3 regions of the Streptomyces sp. IBSBF 3136 genome follow, and region 1 is predicted to be linked to each of the others. Evidence: predicted binding sites of a transcription regulator. Region 1 holds the regulator's gene; each other region holds the start of a gene.
The links. The regulator HrcA, encoded in region 1, represses chaperone genes, less so after heat shock. The targets are predictions, from matches to a motif close to TTNGCACTCNGNNNNNCNGAGTGCNAA.
Positions count from the first base shown of each region.

Region 1 (8,002 bases):
ACAATGGGGTACATGCCTTCCGCACTTCCCGACGGCGAGCCCGTCCCCACCGACGGCGCGCTGCCCGCCGCCGCGCTCGCCGGCGCGGCCGAGCGCCCTCTCGGCTTCTACCTGCACGTCCCGTACTGCGCCACCCGCTGCGGCTACTGCGACTTCAACACCTACACCGCGTCCGAGCTGCGCGGCACGGGCGGGGTACTGGCGTCCCGGGACAACTACGCGGACACCCTGACCGACGAGGTCCGGCTGGCGCGGAAGGTGCTCGGCGACGACCCGCGCGAGGTCCGGACGGTGTTCGTCGGCGGCGGTACGCCGACGCTGCTGGCCGCCGGCGACCTCGTCCGGATGCTGGCCGCCGTGCGCGACGAGTTCGGCCTGGCGCCGGACGCCGAGATCACCACCGAGGCGAACCCGGAGTCGGTGGACCCGGCATACCTCGCCACACTCCGGGAGGGCGGCTTCAACCGGATCTCCTTCGGCATGCAGAGCGCGCGGCGGCACGTGCTGAGCGTCCTGGACCGCACCCACACCCCGGGCCGCCCCGAGGCGTGCGTGGCGGAGGCGAGGGCGGCGGGCTTCGAGCACGTCAACCTCGACCTGATCTACGGCACCCCCGGCGAGTCCGACGACGACTGGCGGGCCTCCCTGGACGCGGCGATCGGCGCCGGCCCCGACCACGTCAGCGCCTACGCCCTCATCGTCGAGGAGGGCACCCAGCTCGCCCGCCGCATCCGTCGGGGCGAGGTCCCGATGACGGACGACGACGTGCACGCCGACCGCTACCTGATCGCCGAGGAGACCCTGTCGGCGGCGGGCTTCGAGTGGTACGAGGTCTCCAACTGGGCCACCTCCGACGCCGGGCGCTGCCTGCACAACGAGCTGTACTGGCGGGGCGCGGACTGGTGGGGCGCGGGCCCCGGGGCCCACTCGCACGTGGGCGGCGTGCGCTGGTGGAACGTCAAGCACCCGGGCGCCTACGCGGCGGCCCTGGCGTCGGGCCGCTCCCCGGGCGCGGGCCGCGAACTGCTCTCCGACGAGGACCGCCGGGTGGAGCGGATCCTGCTCGAACTGCGGCTGAGCGAGGGCGTCCCGCTCTCCCTGCTCAAGGAAGCGGGCCTCGCGGCCGCCCGCCGCGCCCTGACCGACGGCCTCCTCCAGCAGACCCCCTACACCGAGGGCCGAGCCGCCCTGACCCTGCGGGGCCGCCTGCTGGCGGACGCGGTGGTGCGGGACCTGGTGGACTGACCGGCCGGCCTACAGGGCCGTCAAGCCCCGCCGCCGGCCGTGACGAAGTCGATCAGTTCCTCCACGCGGCCCAGCAGTTCCGGCTCCAGGTCCTTGTAGGAGCGCACCCCGGACAGGATGCGCTGCCAGGCGGCGCCCGTGTTCTCGGGCCAGCCCAGTGCCCGGCAGACGCCCGTCTTCCAGTCCTGGCCGCGCGGTACCCGGGGCCAGCCGGGGATGCCCACGGAGGACGGCTTCACCGCCTCCCAGACGTCGATGTACGGGTGGCCGACCACCAGCGCGTGCTCGCTCGTCACCGACTCGGCGATCCGCCACTCCTTGGTGCCCGGCACCAGGTGGTCCACCAGCACGCCGAGGCGGGCGTCGGGCCCGGGCGCGAACTCGGCGACGATCGCCGGCAGGTCGTCCACGCCCTCCAGGTACTCCACGACCACGCCCTCGATGCGCAGGTCGTCGCCCCACACCTTCTCCACCAGCTCGGCGTCGTGCCGGCCCTCGACGTAGATGCGGCCCGCGCGGGCCACCCGGGCCCGGGCCCCGGGGACGGCCACCGAACCGGACGCCGTCCGGGTGGGCCGCGGGGGAGCGGCGGCCGGCCGTACGAGGGTGACCGCCCGGCCCTCCAGCAGGAAACCGCGGGGCTCCAGCGGGAACACCCGGTGCTTGCCGAACCGGTCCTCCAGCGTCACCGTGCCCGCCTCGCAGCGGATCACCGCGCCGCAGAACCCGGTACCGGCCTCCTCCACCACCAGACCCGGCTCCGCCGCGACCTCCGGGACGGGCTTCGGCTTCTTCCACGGCGGGGTCAGGTCGGCGGAGTACTGGCGCATTCGAGTGACGATAGGAGAAGCCGCGGCCGGGGGCTCACGACACGCCGAAACGCGCCGCCAGCTCGTCGCGCTGGCGCCGTACGAACGCCGCGTCCACCACCGCACCGTGACCGGGCACGTACAGCGCGTCCTCGCCGCCCAGGGCCAGCAGCCGGTCGAGCGCGGCCGGCCACCGCGACGGCACGGCGTCCGGGCCCGCCTGGGGCGCGCCGGACTCCTCCACCAGATCGCCGCAGAAGACCACCTCGGGCGAGCCGGGGACCAGCACCGCCAGGTCGTGCGCGGTGTGCCCCGGCCCCACGTTGGCCAGCAGCGCCTGCCGGCCGTCCCCGAGGTCCAGCGTCAGCTCGCCGGAGACCGGGTGCCGGGGCGCCCCGGCGGCCAGCGTGTCCGCCGCCTCCTCCGCGTCCGCCACCGGCAGGCCGTTGCGGACCGCGTCCAGGCGCAGCTCCTCGCGGCCGCGGGCCAACACCGCCTCCGCCCCCACCGCCGCGTACACCTCGGCCCCGGCGAACGCGGCCGTGCCGAAGACGTGGTCGAAGTGGGGGTGGGTGAGCGCGAGATGGGTCACACGGCGGCCGGTGAGGCGCTCGGCGCACTCCCGCAGCCGGGCGCCCTCGGCCAGGCTCGACCCGGCGTCCACCATCAGCGCCCTGCCGTGCCCGACCACCAGGCCCGCGGTGCAGTCCCAGCCGGGCAGCCGGCACCTGCCGATCCCGTCGGCCAGCCGCTCCCACCCCAGCTCTTCCCAAGTCACCGTCATACCGCGACGCTAGCGGTACGACCCCGTACGGCAGGACCGACCTTGCCCAGTGAGTACCCCACGGCCGTACACTGGGCCGGGGATGGCTGGCACTCGGACACGCAGAGTGCCAGGTGGACCACTCGAAGGTCCCAGGGGACGACATGCTGGAGGTGCGCGCGGATGCTGAGTGAACGCAGGCTCGAGGTGCTGCGCGCCATCGTCCAGGACTACGTGGGCACCGAGGAGCCGGTGGGCTCGAAGGCGCTCACCGAGCGGCACAACCTCGGCGTCTCCCCGGCGACCGTGCGCAACGACATGGCGGCCCTGGAGGACGAGGGCTACATCGCACAGCCGCACACCAGCGCCGGGCGCATCCCCACCGACAAGGGCTACCGGCTGTTCGTGGACAAGCTCGCGGGCGTCAAGCCGATGACCGGGCCCGAGCGCCGGGCCATCCAGAACTTCCTCGAGGGCGCCGTCGACCTCGACGACGTCGTGGCCCGCACGGTCAGGCTGCTCGCACAGCTCACCCGGCAGGTCGCCGTGGTGCAGTACCCGTCCCTGACCCGGTCCACCGTCCGGCACGTGGAGCTGCTCTCACTCGCGCCCGCGCGGGTGATGCTCGTGCTGATCACGGACACCGGCCGGGTCGAGCAGCGGATGGTCGACTGCCCGGCGCCCTTCGGCGAGGCCTCCCTCGCCGACCTCAGGGCGCGGCTGAACAGCCGGGTCGCCGGCCGCCGGTTCAGTGATGTGCCGCGTCTGGTCGAGGACCTGCCCGAGGCCTTCGAGGCCGAGGATCGCGGTACGGTCTCCACCGTGCTCTCCACCCTGCTGGAGACACTGGTCGAGGAGAACGAGGAGCGGTTGATGATCGGCGGCACCGCCAATCTCACCCGTTTCGGACATGACTTCCCCCTCACGATCCGGCCCGTCCTGGAGGCTCTTGAGGAGCAGGTCGTGCTCCTCAAGCTCCTGGGCGAGGCGAAGGATCCGGGCGTGATGGTGCGCATCGGGCACGAGAACGCCCATGAGGGACTCAACTCCACCTCCGTGGTGTCGGTCGGCTACGGTTCGGGCGGCGAGGCGGTTGCCAAGCTCGGCGTGGTCGGACCGACCCGCATGGACTATCCGGGAACGATGGGAGCGGTACGCGCAGTGGCACGGTACGTCGGACAGATCCTGGCGGAGTCGTAGGTGGCCACGGACTACTACGCCGTTCTCGGCGTGCGCCGCGACGCGTCGCAGGATGAGATCAAGAAGGCGTTCCGTCGGCTCGCGCGCGAGCTGCACCCGGACGTCAACCCCGATCCGAAGACCCAGGAGCGGTTCAAGGAGATCAACGCCGCTTACGAGGTGCTGTCGGACCCGCAGAAGAAGCAGGTCTACGACCTCGGCGGCGACCCGCTCTCCCAGTCGGGCGGCGCGGGCGCGGGCGGCTTCGGCGCCGGTGGCTTCGGCAACTTCTCCGACATCATGGACGCGTTCTTCGGCACGGCGTCGCAGCGCGGCCCGCGCTCGCGCACCAGGCGCGGCCAGGACGCCATGATCCGCATCGAGATCGAGTTGGACGAGGCGGCCTTCGGGACGACCAAGGACATCCAGGTCGACACGGCGATCGTCTGCAACACCTGCAACGGCGAGGGCGCGGCGCCGGGCACCACCGCCCAGACGTGTGACATGTGCCGCGGCCGCGGCGAGGTCTCCCAGGTGACCCGGTCCTTCCTCGGCCAGGTCATGACCTCCCGCCCCTGCCCCCAGTGCCAGGGCTTCGGCACGGTCGTGCCGACCCCGTGCCCGGAGTGCGCGGGCGACGGCCGGATCCGCTCCCGCCGCACGCTGACGGTGAAGATCCCGGCCGGTGTCGACAACGGCACCCGGATCCAGCTCGCCGGCGAGGGCGAGGTCGGCCCCGGCGGCGGTCCGGCCGGCGACCTCTACGTCGAGATCCACGAGCTGCCGCACTCGACCTTCCAGCGGCGCGGCGACGACCTGCACTGCACGGTCACCATCCCGATGACCGCGGCGGCCCTCGGCACCAAGGTGCCGCTGGAGACCCTGGACGGCATGGAGGAGGTCGACATCAGGCCCGGCACCCAGTCCGGCCAGTCGATCCCGCTGCACAACCGGGGCGTCACGCATCTGCGCGGCGGCGGCCGGGGTGACCTCATCGTGCACGTCGAGGTCACCACGCCGACCAAGCTCGACCCCGAGCAGGAGCGGCTGCTGCGCGAGCTGGCGAAGCTCCGCGGGGAGGAGCGACCCCAGGGCCAGTTCCAGCCAGGGCAGCAGGGCCTGTTCTCGCGGCTGAAGGACGCCTTCAACGGGCGCTGACGCCGGCCGGCGCGGCGGTCGGGACCCGGTCCCGGACCGCCGCCCGAGCGGCGGCCGGACCCGCGGCCGACGGCGGTGCGCACGGGGTGCCGCACAGAGTGCTCAGGCCCCCTGTGCCACTGGCCTATGCCGCGGGAAGCCCGGATTCGGACTTGTTCGAGGGACGTGGCAACATGCGGTCATGTCCTCCGCACTGACCGATCTCTTTCCACTTCCGATCGTGCAGGCCCCCATGGCGGGCGGTGTCTCCGTCCCGCAGCTCGCGGCCGCCGTGTCCGAGGCGGGCGGTCTCGGGTTCCTCGCCGCCGGGTACAAGACCGCCGACGGCATGTACCAGGAGATCAAGCAGCTGCGAGGGCTCACGGCCCGCCCGTTCGGCGTGAACCTCTTCATGCCCCAGCCCGAGTACGCGGAGTCGGGCGCGGTGGAGGTCTACGCGCACCAGCTCGCCGGTGAGGCCGCCTGGTACAAGACCGAGCTGGGCGATCCGGACAGCGGACGCGACGACGGCTACGACGCCAAGCTCGCCGTCCTCCTCGACAACCCGGTGCCGGTGGTCTCCTTCCACTTCGGCGTGCCGGCCCGGGACGTCCTCGACGCGCTGCGCCGGGCCGGGACCCTCACCCTGGTCACCGCCACCACCGCCGAGGAGGCCGCCGCCGTCGAGCGGGCCGGGGCGGACGCGGTGATCGCGCAGGGCGTGGAGGCGGGCGGCCACCAGGGCACCCACCGGGACCTCGCGGAGAACGACGGCTCCGGCATCGGACTGCTCTCGCTGGTCGCACAGGTCCGCGAGACCGTGCGCATCCCGGTCGTCGCCGCCGGCGGCATCATGCGCGGCGCCCAGATCGCCGCCGTCCTCGCGGCGGGCGCGAGCGCGGCCCAGATCGGCACCGCGTTCGTCGCCACCCCCGAGTCCGGCGCCCCCGCCCAGCACAAGCAGGCGCTGACCGACCCGCTGTTCACGCGCACCGAGCTGACCCGGGCTTTCTCCGGCCGGCCGGCGCGCGCCCTGGTCAACCGCTTCCTGCGCGAGCACGGCCCCTACGCCCCGGCCGCGTACCCCGAGATCCACCATCTGACCTCGCCGCTGCGCAAGGCCGCCGCGAAGGCAGGGGACGCCCAGGGCATGGCCCTGTGGGCCGGCCAGGGCCACCGGATGGCCCGCGAGCTGCCCGCCGGGGAACTGGTGCGGGTGCTGGCGGCCGAACTCGCCGCGGCCGGGACAGCGTTGTCGGGCCCGGCCGGCACGGGAGGTGACGGGCGATGACGGCCCCGGTCTTCGTCGTCGAGCACTTCGGTGCGGACGGCGACCGCTACGTCCTGGACGGCCCGGAAGGCCGCCACGCGGTCTCGGTCAAGCGGCTCCAGCCGGGCGAGCAGGTCGTCCTCACCGACGGCGCCGGACGCCACGCCGTGTGCGAGGTGATCGGCGCCGAGGGCAAGGACCGGCTGATCGTCCGCCTGGGCTCCGTGGCCGAGGAACCGGAGCCCTCTCCGCGCATCACCGTCGTCCAGGCCCTGCCCAAGGGCGACCGCGGCGAGGTCGCCGTCGAGACCATGACCGAGGTCGGCGTCGACGCCGTCGTGCCCTGGCAGGCGGCCCGCTGCATCACCCAGTGGCGGGGCGACCGGGGGCTGAAGGCCCTCGGCAAGTGGCGGGCCACCGCCCGGGAGGCCGGCAAGCAGTCCCGCCGGGTCCGCTTCCCCGAGATCGCGGACGCGGCCACCACCAAGCAGGTCGCCGCGCTTCTCGCCGGAGCCGACTTCGCCGCCGTGCTGCACTCCGACTTCGAGCACGGCAGCGCGCCGCTCGCCACCGCCGAACTCCCCGAGCGGGGCGAGATCGTGCTGGTCGTCGGGCCCGAAGGCGGAGTCTCCCGCGACGAGTTGGCACTCTTCGAGGAGGCGGGTGCCCGCGCCTTCGTGCTCGGCCCCTCCGTCCTGCGCACGTCCACCGCCGGCACCGCCGCCGCGGCCCTCCTGCTGGGCCGCACCGGCCGCTGGTCCTGACCCCCGAGGGACACGATGGAACTCGCCCAGATACGGCTCCTCGTCACCGACTTCCCGGCCTGTTACCGCTTCTACGCCGAGGTCCTCGGCCTCACCCCGCAGTCCGGGGCGGCCGAGGGCCCGTACGAGAAGTTCAGCCCGCACGCCGGCTCGGCCGGGATCGCCCTCCAGGACCGCGCCATGATGGCCGGCATCCTCGACGAACTGGGCGGCGCCGCCACGGGCCACCGCTCCCTGGTCGTCCTGCGGGTCGACGACCTGGACGCCTACTGCGAGGAGATCGGCTCCCGCGGCGCGACCGTCCTGCACGGGCCCGCCCCGATGACGGACCGCATGCGGGTGGCCCACCTCAAGGACCCGGAGGGGAACATGGTGGAACTCCAGGAGTGGCTTCTGCTGCGCACCTGACGACCGACGGCAGCAGCGCCCACCCGTCCACCTCGCCGCCGGCCCGCTCGCGCGCCCGCACCTCGTCCACGAACGCCCGCACGACGGAGGGCAGGTGCAGATCGGCCGCGTTCCCGTGCTCGTCGATCACGAGCCCGGAGTGGCTGTACGGATCGCTGCCCGCCACCCGGCCCGGTCCGCCCCGGAAGACCAGCCGGGCAGCGGGCCGGTCGGCCCGGCCGTCCCGGTACAGCACCAGTGTCTCCTGGCAGGGGCCGCCGTCGGGACGGTGCCGGTGCCCGACGCGCCACCACCACAGCTCCCCGTCCGGCCCCACCAGTCGTCTGAGTCCGCCTCTCCCGCCCATCACGCCGGCCTACGGCGGCCCGGACCGCACGGGTGCCCACCCGAACGGGTGAGTGGCCGTAAGCGGTCTACCGCCCCGCCC
Region 1 covers NZ_JAJSZC010000073.1:15,915-23,916, reverse strand. The annotation lists gene hemW (radical SAM family heme chaperone HemW) at 13-1,245, shown strand; gene V7E45_RS17875 (DUF3097 domain-containing protein) at 1,266-2,075, opposite strand; gene V7E45_RS17870 (MBL fold metallo-hydrolase) at 2,110-2,838, opposite strand; gene hrcA (heat-inducible transcriptional repressor HrcA) at 3,001-4,017, shown strand; gene dnaJ (molecular chaperone DnaJ) at 4,018-5,154, shown strand; gene V7E45_RS17855 (nitronate monooxygenase) at 5,336-6,424, shown strand; gene V7E45_RS17850 (16S rRNA (uracil(1498)-N(3))-methyltransferase) at 6,421-7,167, shown strand; gene V7E45_RS17845 (VOC family protein) at 7,183-7,575, shown strand; gene V7E45_RS17840 (hypothetical protein) at 7,517-7,921, opposite strand.

Region 2 (8,002 bases), on a different contig from region 1:
CTGGATGATGGGCTTCAAGCAGAACGGGCACGCCGCAGAGATCGGCGACTTCCTCGACTACGTCTACGAGCGGAAGAACGTCCTCGACTTCTCCCGCGCCTACGGACTGCTCCCGGTCACCGACTCGGCGTCCACCGCGATGTCCCAGTCCGACGTGGCCGCGGACAAGAGCCTGCGCCCCTTCCTCGACCAGCTCCCCACCTCCCAGCTGTACCCCGTCGGCAAGACCTCCTGGGCCGCCGTCAGCGCGGCCGTCAAGAAGGACATCGGCCAGGCGGTCGCGCCCGGCGGCAGCCCCGCCGGGGTCCTGACCCGCCTGCAGTCGGCGGCGACGGCGGCCGACAGCAGCGACGCGAGCTGAGCCGGCTGTCGGTGCCCGGCGCTACGGTGGCCCCCATGGAACTGGGCAGCCGCGAGAAGGCCATCCTCGCGCTGGAGCGCCGGGGCTTCACCGGCCCCGGCGCCAAGGAACGGGCGATACGCGAGGAACTGGGCCTGGCGCCGGTGCGCTACTACCAGCTCCTCAACGCGCTGCTGGACGACGAGCGCGCGCTGGCGCTCGACCCCGTGACCGTGAACCGGCTGCGCCGGGTGCGCGAGGCACGACGGTCCGAGCGCTGACCTTCCCCGGACCAGGCGTGACCTCGGCCCCCGCTGGATAGTGTCGCTGTATGGACCTTCTGCCGACCCCGGCGACCCAGGCCGGACGGGACGGGCTCGCCGCGCTGCTCTCCAGAGCGCACACCGCGGTGATCGGCCTCGACTTCGACGGCACGCTCGCCCCCATCGTGGCCGACCCCGAACAGGCCCGCGCCCACCCGGACGCCGTGCCCGCGCTCGCCGCGCTCGCCCCGCGGGTCGCCTCCGTCGCCGTGGTGACCGGCAGACCGGCCGCCGTCGCGGTGCGGCACGGCGGCTTCGCGGACGTGCCCGGCCTTGAACACCTCGTCGTCCTCGGCCACTACGGCGCCGAGCGCTGGCAGGCCTCGACCGGCGAGCTGACCGCCCCGCCGGCGCACCCCGGCGTGGCCGCCGTCCGCGCCGAGCTGCCGGGCCTGCTGGAGCGGGTCGGCGCCGGGCAGGGCATCTGGATCGAGGAGAAGGGGCGCGCGGTCGCCGTGCACACCCGCCGTGCCGACGACCCCCAGGCCGCCTTCGAGGCCCTGCGCGTCCCCCTCACCGACCTCGCCACCCGGCACGGCCTGATCGTGGAGCCCGGCCGGCTGGTCCTGGAACTGCGCCCGCCCGGCATGGACAAGGGCGTGGCCCTGCTCGACCACGTCCGCGCCACCGGCGCGGGAGCCGTCCTCTACGCCGGTGACGACCTCGGCGACCTCCCCGCCTTCGCGGCGGTCGAGAAACTCCGCTCCGACGGCGTACCCGGCGTGCTGGTGTGCAGCGGCAGCGCGGAGGTCACCGAACTGGCCGAGCGGGCGGACCTCGTCGTGGACGGGCCCGAAGGCGTCGTGGGACTGCTGCGCGGGCTGGCGGCCCGGCTCGGCTGACTCAGCCGTCCAGGGCCGCCAGCTGATCCAGGAACCAGCGGGTGGGCGGCAGCGCGGTGGCCGCGGCCGCGAGCCGCTTGGAGCGCTCCGCCCGCTCGCCCGCCGGCAGGGTCAGCGCCTCGTGCAGGGCGCGCGCCGTCCCCCCGATGTCGTACGGGTTCACCACGATCGCGCTCTCGCCCAGCTCCTCGTACGCCCCGGCCTCGCGGGACAGCACCAGGGCACAGCCCTCGTCGGAGACGACCGGCACCTCCTTGGCGACCAGGTTCATGCCGTCCCGGATGGGGTTGACCAGGGCGACGTCGGCCAGCCGGTACGCGGCCAGGGAGCGCGCGAAGTCGTCCTTCACGTGCAGCACCACCGGGGTCCAGCCGGGCGTGCCGAACGTCGCGTTGATCTCCTCCGCGACCCGCTGAACCTCGGCGGTGTAGGCCCGGTAGACGGCGAGGTCCTGCCGGGACGGGTAGGCGAACGCCACGTGCACCACCCGTTCGCGCCACTCGGGGTGGTCCTCCAGCAGCTCCCGGTACGCCAGCAGGCCGCGCACGATGTTCTTGGACAGCTCGGTGCGGTCCACCCGGACGATCGTCCGGCGCCCCTCGCCGATCTCCGCGCGCAACGCGGCCATCCGTTCGCCCACGTCCGCGCGGTGCGCCCGCTCGCGCAGGAAGTCCGCGTCCGCCCCGAGACCGTGCACCCCGATCCGGGTCCCGGCCGGGACGCCGGACTCGAGGACCGTCCGGCAGCAGTCGGTGAACGCGTCCGCCCATCGCCGGGTCAGGAACGCCGCCCGGTCCGCGCCGAGGATGCCCTCCAGCAGCTCGGTCGCGATGTCGTCGGGCAGCAGCCGGAAGTAGTCCGGCGGGGCCCACGGGGTGTGCGAGAAATGTCCGATGCGCAGGTCGGGGCGGAGCTCGCGGAGCATCCGGGGGGCGAGGGCCAGGTGGTAGTCCTGGATCAGCACCGCGGCGCCCGGTGCCGCCTCCTCGGCCAGCGCCCGCGCGAACGCCTCGTTGTACGCCCGGTACGACGCCCACTGCCGTCGGAAACCGGCGTCGAAGACCGGCTCCAGCGGGGTCTGGTACAGCATGTGGTGTACGAACCACAGCACCGAGTTGGCGATGCCGTTGTAGGCGTCGGCGAACACGGCGGCGTCGATGTCGAGCATCCGCACCCGTTGCCCGCCGGTGTCCTCCACCGGCAGCAGTCCGCCGTCCGCCCGCCGCACCGCCTCCCGGTCGCCGTCGCCCAGCGCGGCGCACACCCACACCGCACTGGCCTCGGAGCCGATGGCCGACAGGCCCGAGACCAGGCCGCCACCGCCCCGTTTGGCGTGCAGTGAGCCGCCCGCGCCGTCGGGGCGCACCTCGTACGAAACCGGTCCGCGATTGGACGCGACCAGCACCTCAGCACCGTGCCTGGAAGCCATAAGCCTCAACCTAGCCCGGCCCGGAAACGCTCAAACGTACGTACCGCCCCGTCGGTTGCGGCGGGGTCCGGATACAGCCGTCCGGCCACCACGCGTTCACGCCACCCGGCGGTGCGTGTACTCCGCGATCTCCGCCATCGGCGGCCGCTCCTCGGTGTCCACCGAGTAGGTGCGCGGCTCGAACCCGTCCGCGCCCCGCTCGAACTGGGTCAGGGACGGGCGGACCAGGTGCCCGCGGGCCAGCCGCAGCTGCGCCGTGCGGTAGATCGCGGCGGCCATCCTGCCCAGCGCCTGACCGTCCTGGTGGCGGTGCTTGCGCACGCCCACGTCGACCTGGGCCAGTGCGTCCAGGCCCACCAGGTGCAGCGCGTCCACCAGCATGCCCAGCTCCACGCCGTACCCGACCGGGAACGGCAACCGCTCCAGCAGCGAGCGGCGGGCCGCGTACTCGCCGCCCAGCGGCTGCACGAAGCCGGCCAGCTGCGGCCAGTGCATGTTCAGCAGCGGGCGGGCCATCAGCTCGGTGACCCGGCCGCCCTGCCCCGCCGTCCGGCCGCCGCCGGGCCCCTCGGGACCGGTGAGCAGCGGACGGTCGTACATGGCCTTGACCAGGTCGACGTCCGGGTCGGTGAGCAGCGGGCCGACGATCCCGGACACGAAGTCGGAGGAGAACTCCCGCAGGTCGGCGTCGACGAAGCAGACGATGTCGCCGCCGGTCACCAGCAGGGAACGCCACAGCACCTCGCCCTTGCCGGGGACGGCGGGGATGCGCGGCAGTATGTCGTCGCGGTGGACGACCCGCGCGCCCGCGGCGGCGGCCACCTCGGAGGTGCGGTCGGTGGACCCGGAGTCGACGACGACGATCTCGTCGACCAGCGGGAGGCGCTCCACGAGGTCGCGGCGGATCACCGCGACGATGTCGCCGACCGTCTCCTCCTCGTCCAGTGCGGGCAGCACGACGGAGACCGTCTGGCCCGTGCGCTGCTTGGCGGCCAGGATCCTGTGCGGCGAGCGGTCGGTCACGGACCAGGAGCGCGTGCTCAGCCAACGCTCGACTTCTTCCAGCACGTCGGTGGCTCCTCACTGTTGTCTCGCGGTTCGGACGACTATCTCAACTGTCCTGGCCTTCGGTTACAGTCTTGAACAACGCCGATGACCATCGCATGTCGGGGATCACCGGCGCCGACAACCACATACAGCTCATCCAGAGGGGCAGAGGGAAACGGCCCGATGAAGCCCCGGCAACCCTCCAGTCGGTACTCGTAGACCAGACCTGATCTGACCGTCTCCGCGAGGCTCCCGGCTAGGGAAGGTGCCAAATCCGTCTCACGGCGAAGTGCGTCGTGAGGAAGATGAGGAGAAAGGGCCTCGCCTCCATGGCTGCGCAGACAGTTGCAAGCACCAGCAATCCCGCCGTCGATCTCGGTCCCGCCGCCGCCCTGAGCTGTCGCGAGTGCGGCCACCGGGTACCCCTCGGGCCGGTGTTCGCCTGCGAGGAGTGTTTCGGTCCGCTGGAGATCGCCTACGACTTCTCCGCGTACGACACCGAGGAACTGCGCCGGCGCATCGAGTCCGGCCCCGCGAACATCTGGCGCTACGCGCCCCTGCTGCCCGTCCCCGCCGACGTGGCCGACAAGCCCAACATCAACCCGGGCTGGACCAAGCTCGTCAAGGCCGACAACCTGGCGCGCGAGCTGGGCGTCACCGGCGGTCTGTACGTGAAGGACGACTCCGGCAACCCGACCCACTCCTTCAAGGACCGGGTCGTCGCCCAGGCGCTGGAGGCCGCGCGCGCCTTCGGCTTCAGCACCCTCTCCTGCTCCTCCACCGGCAACCTGGCCGGCGCCGTCGGCGCCGCCGCCGCGCGGGCCGGCTTCCGCTCCTGCGTGTTCATCCCGCACGACCTGGAGCAGGGCAAGGTCGTCATGGCCGCGGTGTACGGCGGCGAGCTCGTCGGCATCGAGGGCAACTACGACGACGTGAACCGTTTCTGCTCCGAGCTGATCGGCGACCCGGCCGGCGAGGGCTGGGGTTTCGTGAACGTCAACCTGCGCCCGTACTACGCGGAGGGCTCCAAGACCCTCGCGTACGAGATCTGCGAGCAGCTCGGCTGGCGGCTCCCGGACCAGATCGTCGTCCCGATCGCCTCCGGCTCCCAGCTCACGAAGATCGACAAGGGGCTGCAGGAGCTGATCAAGCTGGGTCTGGTGGAGGACCGGCCGTACAAGATCTTCGGTGCCCAGGCCGAGGGCTGCTCGCCGGTGTCGACCGCCTACAAGGCGGGTCACGACGTCGTGCGGCCGCAGAAGCCGAACACCATCGCCAAGTCCCTGGCCATCGGCAACCCGGCCGACGGGCCGTACGTCCTGGACATCGCGCGCCGCACCGGCGGTGCGGTGGAGGACGTGACGGACGAGGAGGTCGTGGACGCCATCAAGCTGCTGGCCCGCACCGAGGGCATCTTCGCGGAGACGGCGGGCGGCGTGACCGTCGGGGTCGCCCGCAAGCTGCTCAAGGAGGGGGTCCTGGACCCGGCGAAGACCACCGTCGTGCTCAACACCGGCGACGGCCTCAAGACCCTCGACGCGGTGGCCGGCACCGGCCTGACCGCCACCATCCGCCCGACCCTGGACTCCTTCCGAGAGGCTGGCCTCGCATGAGCGTGACCGTTCGCATCCCCACCATCCTGCGCACCTACACGGGTGGCCGGGCCGAGGTCGCCGCCGAGGGCGCGACCCTCGCCGAGGTCATCGAGAGCCTGGAGAAGAACCACACCGGCATCGCCGCCCGGGTGCTGGACGACCAGGGCAAGCTGCGCCGCTTCGTGAACGTCTACGTCAACGACGACGACGTCCGCTTCGAGCAGGGGCTGCAGACCGCCACCCCCGACGGCGCCGGTGTCTCCATCATTCCGGCGGTCGCCGGCGGCTGACATTACCTTCGGTAATCGCGGTTACCGATCGTTCATGGAATGGCCTCCTCCGCGAGAGAAACGGAGGGGGCCATTCTGAGTGATTGAGCGCGGTAGAGTTGGGGAACGCGTTCCGGGCCCGCGGGTCGAGAGCCCCGGAATCATGCCGTACGCCCGACGAGAAATGGCCAAAGTGCGTGGGTTCTTTGCGGCTTTTGAGCCATTTGTGGGGCCCGAATTGCCCTGAATTCGCCTGAATTCTCGCCAGATTCCGGATCGGGCGCGTCCAGAATTCTCGTCCGATTGACCTGTTGCAGACGGCAGTTGGACAGATACATTCAGCCGCGGTCGACGCGTTCCGGCGCACGCCCCCGATCAATGGGGGGTGAGGTCTGACCCGGGTCCGCGAAGTGTGGATCTGTGCAAGGGCCAGTAATAGGGGAGTTAGGCATGGCTCAGGGCACCGTCAAGTGGTTCAACGCGGAGAAGGGCTACGGCTTCATCGCGGTCGACGGTGGTGCGGACGTCTTCGTCCACTACAGCGCGATTCAGATGGACGGCTACCGCACCCTGGAAGAGGGCCAGCGGGTCGAGTTCGAGATCTCGCAGGGCCAGAAGGGCCCGCAGGCCGACATGGTTCGCGTCACCGCCTGAACGTTCTTCACGCGAAGGGCCCACACCTCGTCCGGGGTGTGGGCCCTTCGTCCTGTTCGCCCCGGGCTGATCCCCCCGAGGCGCTTGCACTCGCCATGCCCGAGTGCTAATCATTGGCGTTAGCACTCTGAAGGTGAGAGTGACAACGAAGGACCGGGTCGGTGAGGCCCGCAGGCCAAGTGGTGCAAGGAACCACGGGGCCGGCGAGCCGTCCGTCGCGGGCGCGGGCGCGGTCCGAAGGAATCACCCCCAGTCCTGGAGGGACCACTTCACATGGCCAAGATCATCGCGTTCGACGAGGAGGCGCGGCGCGGCCTCGAGCGCGGCATGAACCAGCTCGCGGACGCCGTCAAGGTGACGCTCGGCCCCAAGGGCCGCAACGTCGTCCTCGAGAAGAAGTGGGGCGCCCCCACGATCACCAACGACGGTGTCTCCATCGCCAAGGAGATCGAGCTCGAGGACCCGTACGAGAAGATCGGCGCCGAGCTGGTCAAGGAAGTCGCCAAGAAGACGGACGACGTCGCCGGTGACGGTACGACCACCGCGACCGTGCTCGCCCAGGCCCTGGTCAAGGAGGGCCTGCGCAACGTCGCCGCCGGTGCCAACCCGATGGCCCTGAAGCGCGGTATCGAGAAGGCCGTCGAGGCCGTCTCCGCCGCCCTGCTGGAGCAGGCGAAGGACGTGGAGACGAAGGAGCAGATCGCCTCCACCGCGTCCATCTCCGCCGCCGACACCCAGATCGGCGAGCTCATCGCCGAGGCCATGGACAAGGTCGGCAAGGAAGGCGTCATCACCGTCGAGGAGAGCAACACCTTCGGTCTGGAGCTCGAGCTCACCGAGGGCATGCGCTTCGACAAGGGCTACATCTCCGCCTACTTCGCCACCGACATGGAGCGCATGGAGGCGTCGCTCGAGGACCCGTACATCCTCATCGCGAACTCCAAGATCAGCTCCGTCAAGGACCTGCTCCCGCTCCTGGAGAAGGTCATGCAGTCGGGCAAGCCGCTGCTGATCATCGCCGAGGACGTCGAGGGCGAGGCCCTGTCGACCCTGGTCGTCAACAAGATCCGCGGCACCTTCAAGTCCGTCGCCGTCAAGGCCCCGGGCTTCGGCGACCGCCGCAAGGCCATGCTCGGCGACATCGCCATCCTCACGGGCGGCGAGGTCATCTCCGAGGAGGTCGGCCTCAAGCTGGAGAACGCGACCCTGGACCTCCTGGGCCGCGCCCGCAAGGTCGTCATCACCAAGGACGAGACCACCATCGTCGACGGTGCCGGCTCCTCGGACCAGGTCAACGGTCGGGTGAACCAGATCCGCGCCGAGATCGAGAACAGCGACTCGGACTACGACCGCGAGAAGCTGCAGGAGCGCCTGGCGAAGCTCGCCGGCGGTGTCGCGGTCATCAAGGCCGGCGCCGCCACCGAGGTGGAGCTCAAGGAGCGCAAGCACCGCATCGAGGACGCCGTCCGCAACGCGAAGGCCGCCGTCGAGGAGGGCATCGTC
Region 2 covers NZ_JAJSZC010000135.1:11,896-19,897, forward strand. The annotation lists gene V7E45_RS25735 (extracellular solute-binding protein) at 1-361, shown strand, start outside; gene V7E45_RS25740 (DUF3263 domain-containing protein) at 397-621, shown strand; gene otsB (trehalose-phosphatase) at 672-1,505, shown strand; gene V7E45_RS25750 (alpha,alpha-trehalose-phosphate synthase (UDP-forming)) at 1,507-2,934, opposite strand; gene V7E45_RS25755 (glucosyl-3-phosphoglycerate synthase) at 3,031-4,002, opposite strand; SAM riboswitch class I at 4,132-4,293, shown strand; gene thrC (threonine synthase) at 4,311-5,594, shown strand; gene V7E45_RS25765 (MoaD/ThiS family protein) at 5,591-5,866, shown strand; gene V7E45_RS25770 (cold-shock protein) at 6,296-6,499, shown strand; gene groL (chaperonin GroEL) at 6,773-8,002, shown strand, end outside.
Region 2: a site for HrcA is predicted at 6,583-6,609, ahead of groL (chaperonin GroEL). Genes of this name have one in related genera too.

Region 3 (3,260 bases), on a different contig from region 1:
GTTCTCCAGGGCGGAGCGGGTGACCTTGACCGGGTCGATGACGCCGGCCTTGACCAGGTCGCCGTACTCGCCGGTGGCGGCGTTGTAGCCGTTGCCCTTGTCGAGCTCGGCCACCTTGGAGACGATCACGTAGCCCTCGAGGCCGGCGTTCTCGGCGATCCAGCGCAGCGGCTCGACGGCGGCGCGGCGGACGACCGCGACACCCGTGGCCTCGTCGCCGGTCTTGTCGAGGTTGCCCTCGAGGACCTTGACGGCGTGGACCAGAGCGGAGCCACCACCGGAGACGATGCCCTCCTCGACCGCGGCGCGGGTCGCGGAGATGGCGTCCTCCAGACGGTGCTTCTTCTCCTTCAGCTCCACCTCGGTGGCGGCGCCGACCTTGATCACGCACACGCCGCCGGCCAGCTTCGCGAGGCGCTCCTGGAGCTTCTCGCGGTCCCAGTCGGAGTCGGTGTTCTCGATCTCGGCCTTGATCTGGGCGATGCGGCCCGCGACGTCGGCGGAGTTGCCGCCGCCGTCGACGATCGTGGTGTCGTCCTTGGTGACGGTCACGCGGCGGGCGGAGCCCAGCACGTCGAGGCCGACCTGGTCGAGCTTGAGGCCGACCTCCTCGGAGATGACGGTGCCGCCGGTGAGGGTGGCGATGTCCTGCAGCATGGCCTTGCGGCGGTCACCGAAGCCCGGGGCCTTCACCGCGACGGCGTTGAAGGTGCCGCGGATCTTGTTGACGACCAGGGTCGACAGGGCCTCGCCCTCGACGTCCTCGGCGATGATCAGCAGGGGCTTGGAGGCGCCGGCCTGGATGACCTTCTCCAGCAGCGGCAGCAGGTCCTGGATGGAGCTGACCTTGCCCTGGTTGATGAGGATGTAGGGGTCGTCGAGGACGGCCTCCATGCGCTCCTGGTCCGTGACGAAGTACGGCGACAGGTAGCCCTTGTCGAAGGCCATGCCCTCGGTGAAGTCCAGCTCCAGACCGAAGGTGTTGGACTCCTCGACGGTGATGACACCGTCCTTGCCGACCTTGTCCATCGCCTCGGCGATCAGCTCGCCGACCTGCTGGTCCTGGGCGGACAGCGCGGCCACGGCGGCGATGTCGGACTTCTCGTCGATCGGGCGGGCCGAGGCGAGGAGCTCGTCGGAGACGGCCTTGACCGCGGCGTCGATGCCCTTCTTGAGGGCGGCCGGGGAGGCGCCGGCGGCGACGTTCTTCAGGCCCTCGCGCACCAGCGCCTGGGCGAGCACCGTGGCGGTGGTGGTGCCGTCACCAGCGATGTCGTTGGTCTTGGTCGCCACCTCCTTCACCAGCTGCGCGCCGAGGTTCTCGTACGGGTCGTCGATCTCGACCTCACGGGCGATCGTGACACCGTCGTTGGTGATGGTGGGGGCGCCGAACTTCTTGTCGATGACGACGTTGCGACCCTTGGGGCCGATCGTCACCTTCACCGTGTCGGCCAGCTTGTTGACGCCGCGCTCAAGGGCGCGACGGGCGTCCTCGTCGAACTTCAGAATCTTCGCCATGACAGCGGAAGCCCTCTCGGAAATCTGTGGGTGTAAAGACGACTGCGCCCCGGGCGCCCGGCTTCGTTATCGGTCGCGGGGGCCAGGGGCGCAGGTCAGGAGCAAAAGGTGCTCGAGGTGACTACTTCTCGATGATCGCGAGGACGTCGCGAGCCGAGAGGACGAGGTACTCCTCGCCGTTGTACTTCACCTCGGTGCCGCCGTACTTGCTGTACAGGACGACGTCGCCGACCTTGACGTCGAGCGGAAGGCGCTCGCCGTTCTCGAAACGGCCCGGGCCCACGGCGAGGACGGCGCCCTCCTGGGGCTTCTCCTTCGCGGTGTCCGGGATGACCAGGCCAGAGGCGGTGGTCTGCTCGGCGTCGAGCGGCTGGACCACGATGCGGTCCTCGAGCGGCTTGATGGCAACCTTGGAGCTGGTGGTCGTCACGATCCGACCTCCCCCTTCGGAGATCTCACGGGGTTAACTGTCTGAGGTGGCGACCAGGTGGATCCGTCGTCGCGGGTGCCGGACCTGCCCGTCGCGTGTTTGGCACTCTCCAGGGGGGAGTGCCAGACCTGAGACTATGACCGGGGTTAGCACTCGGTCAAGCGGAGTGCCAATTACGGCGGCGCGTCGCGGATCATCGGCCTCGCCCGGCCCCGCCGGCGGACGCCGGCGGGGTGCCCCTGGACGTGCGTTCCGGGCGGTTGCTCGGGTGGCCGCTCCGGTGGGTGCTCGGCCAGGTGTTCTACAGGTAGTCCTCCAGGCGTCCCACCGTCAGGCCCTGGGCCTGCGCCTGGCGCAGCAGCCGGCGCGTGCGCTCCTTGAGATCCGGGCCGGTGGCCTCGTCGGGGCCGACGAGGACGATGTCGCCGGGGCTCAGGCGGCGCGCGCCCGTGGCGTAGGTGACGCCGTCGGAGGTCATCGCGGCGCGCCACAGGACGAGCGCGGAGATGCCGCAGTCGGCGGCGGCGCGCAGGGTCGTGGTGTCGTACGTGCCGTACGGCGGGCGGAAGAGGCGGGGGCGCAGGCCGAAGCGGGACCTCAGCTTCTCCTGCTGGCCGCAGATCTCGGCGCGCTGTCCGGCGTACGGCAGTCCGGCCATCGCCGGGTGGTCCAGGGTGTGGTTCTCGATGCCGGCGCCCACCGCGCGCAGCCGGGCGAAGTGGCCGTATCCCGGGCCGACGACGCTGTCGGTGAGGAAGAGGCTGACCGGCAGCCGCAGTTCGCGGACCATGTCGACGAAGCGCGGGTCCCGCTCGGCGCCGTCGTCGTAGGTGAGGAAGACGACCTTGTCGGAGGTGTCGACGCGGCGTACCACCCGGGGTGGCGCGGCGTCCGGGCGCTGGGCCGCCAGCGGCCGGGCCGGATGGCTGGGCGGCGCGGCGAGCGGGGCGGCCAGGCCCCAGCGGCGGTAGACCTGGTCCCCGGCCGGCCTCGACGGCCGTACCCCCTGGGCCGCGCGCTTGCCCAGGCGTTCGATGGGATCGACGGACTGGGCACAGCCTGCGAGCAGGAGGACCGAGGCGAGGACGGCACCCAGCGCGGCGGTGAGAGCGGCCGCCGGCCCGGCCGGTCCGGACCTCCTGGCCCGCGCACCACCGCGCCCAACGGCGCGCCCGCCGCCACGCCCGGCGCCCGGCGCCCGTCCCGGTCCAGGTCCCGGCTCCGGTTCGGGCTCCGGGCTGCCGGGACCGACACGCCAGTGCCGTCGGGCCCGCAGGACCCGCGGCACCCGCCCGTCGCGCTCAGCGCGCTT
Region 3 covers NZ_JAJSZC010000397.1:54-3,313, reverse strand. The annotation lists gene groL (chaperonin GroEL) at 1-1,518, opposite strand, end outside; gene groES (co-chaperone GroES) at 1,640-1,948, opposite strand; gene V7E45_RS39385 (polysaccharide deacetylase family protein) at 2,250-3,044, opposite strand.
Region 3: a site for HrcA is predicted at 2,095-2,121, ahead of groES (co-chaperone GroES). Genes of this name have one in related genera too.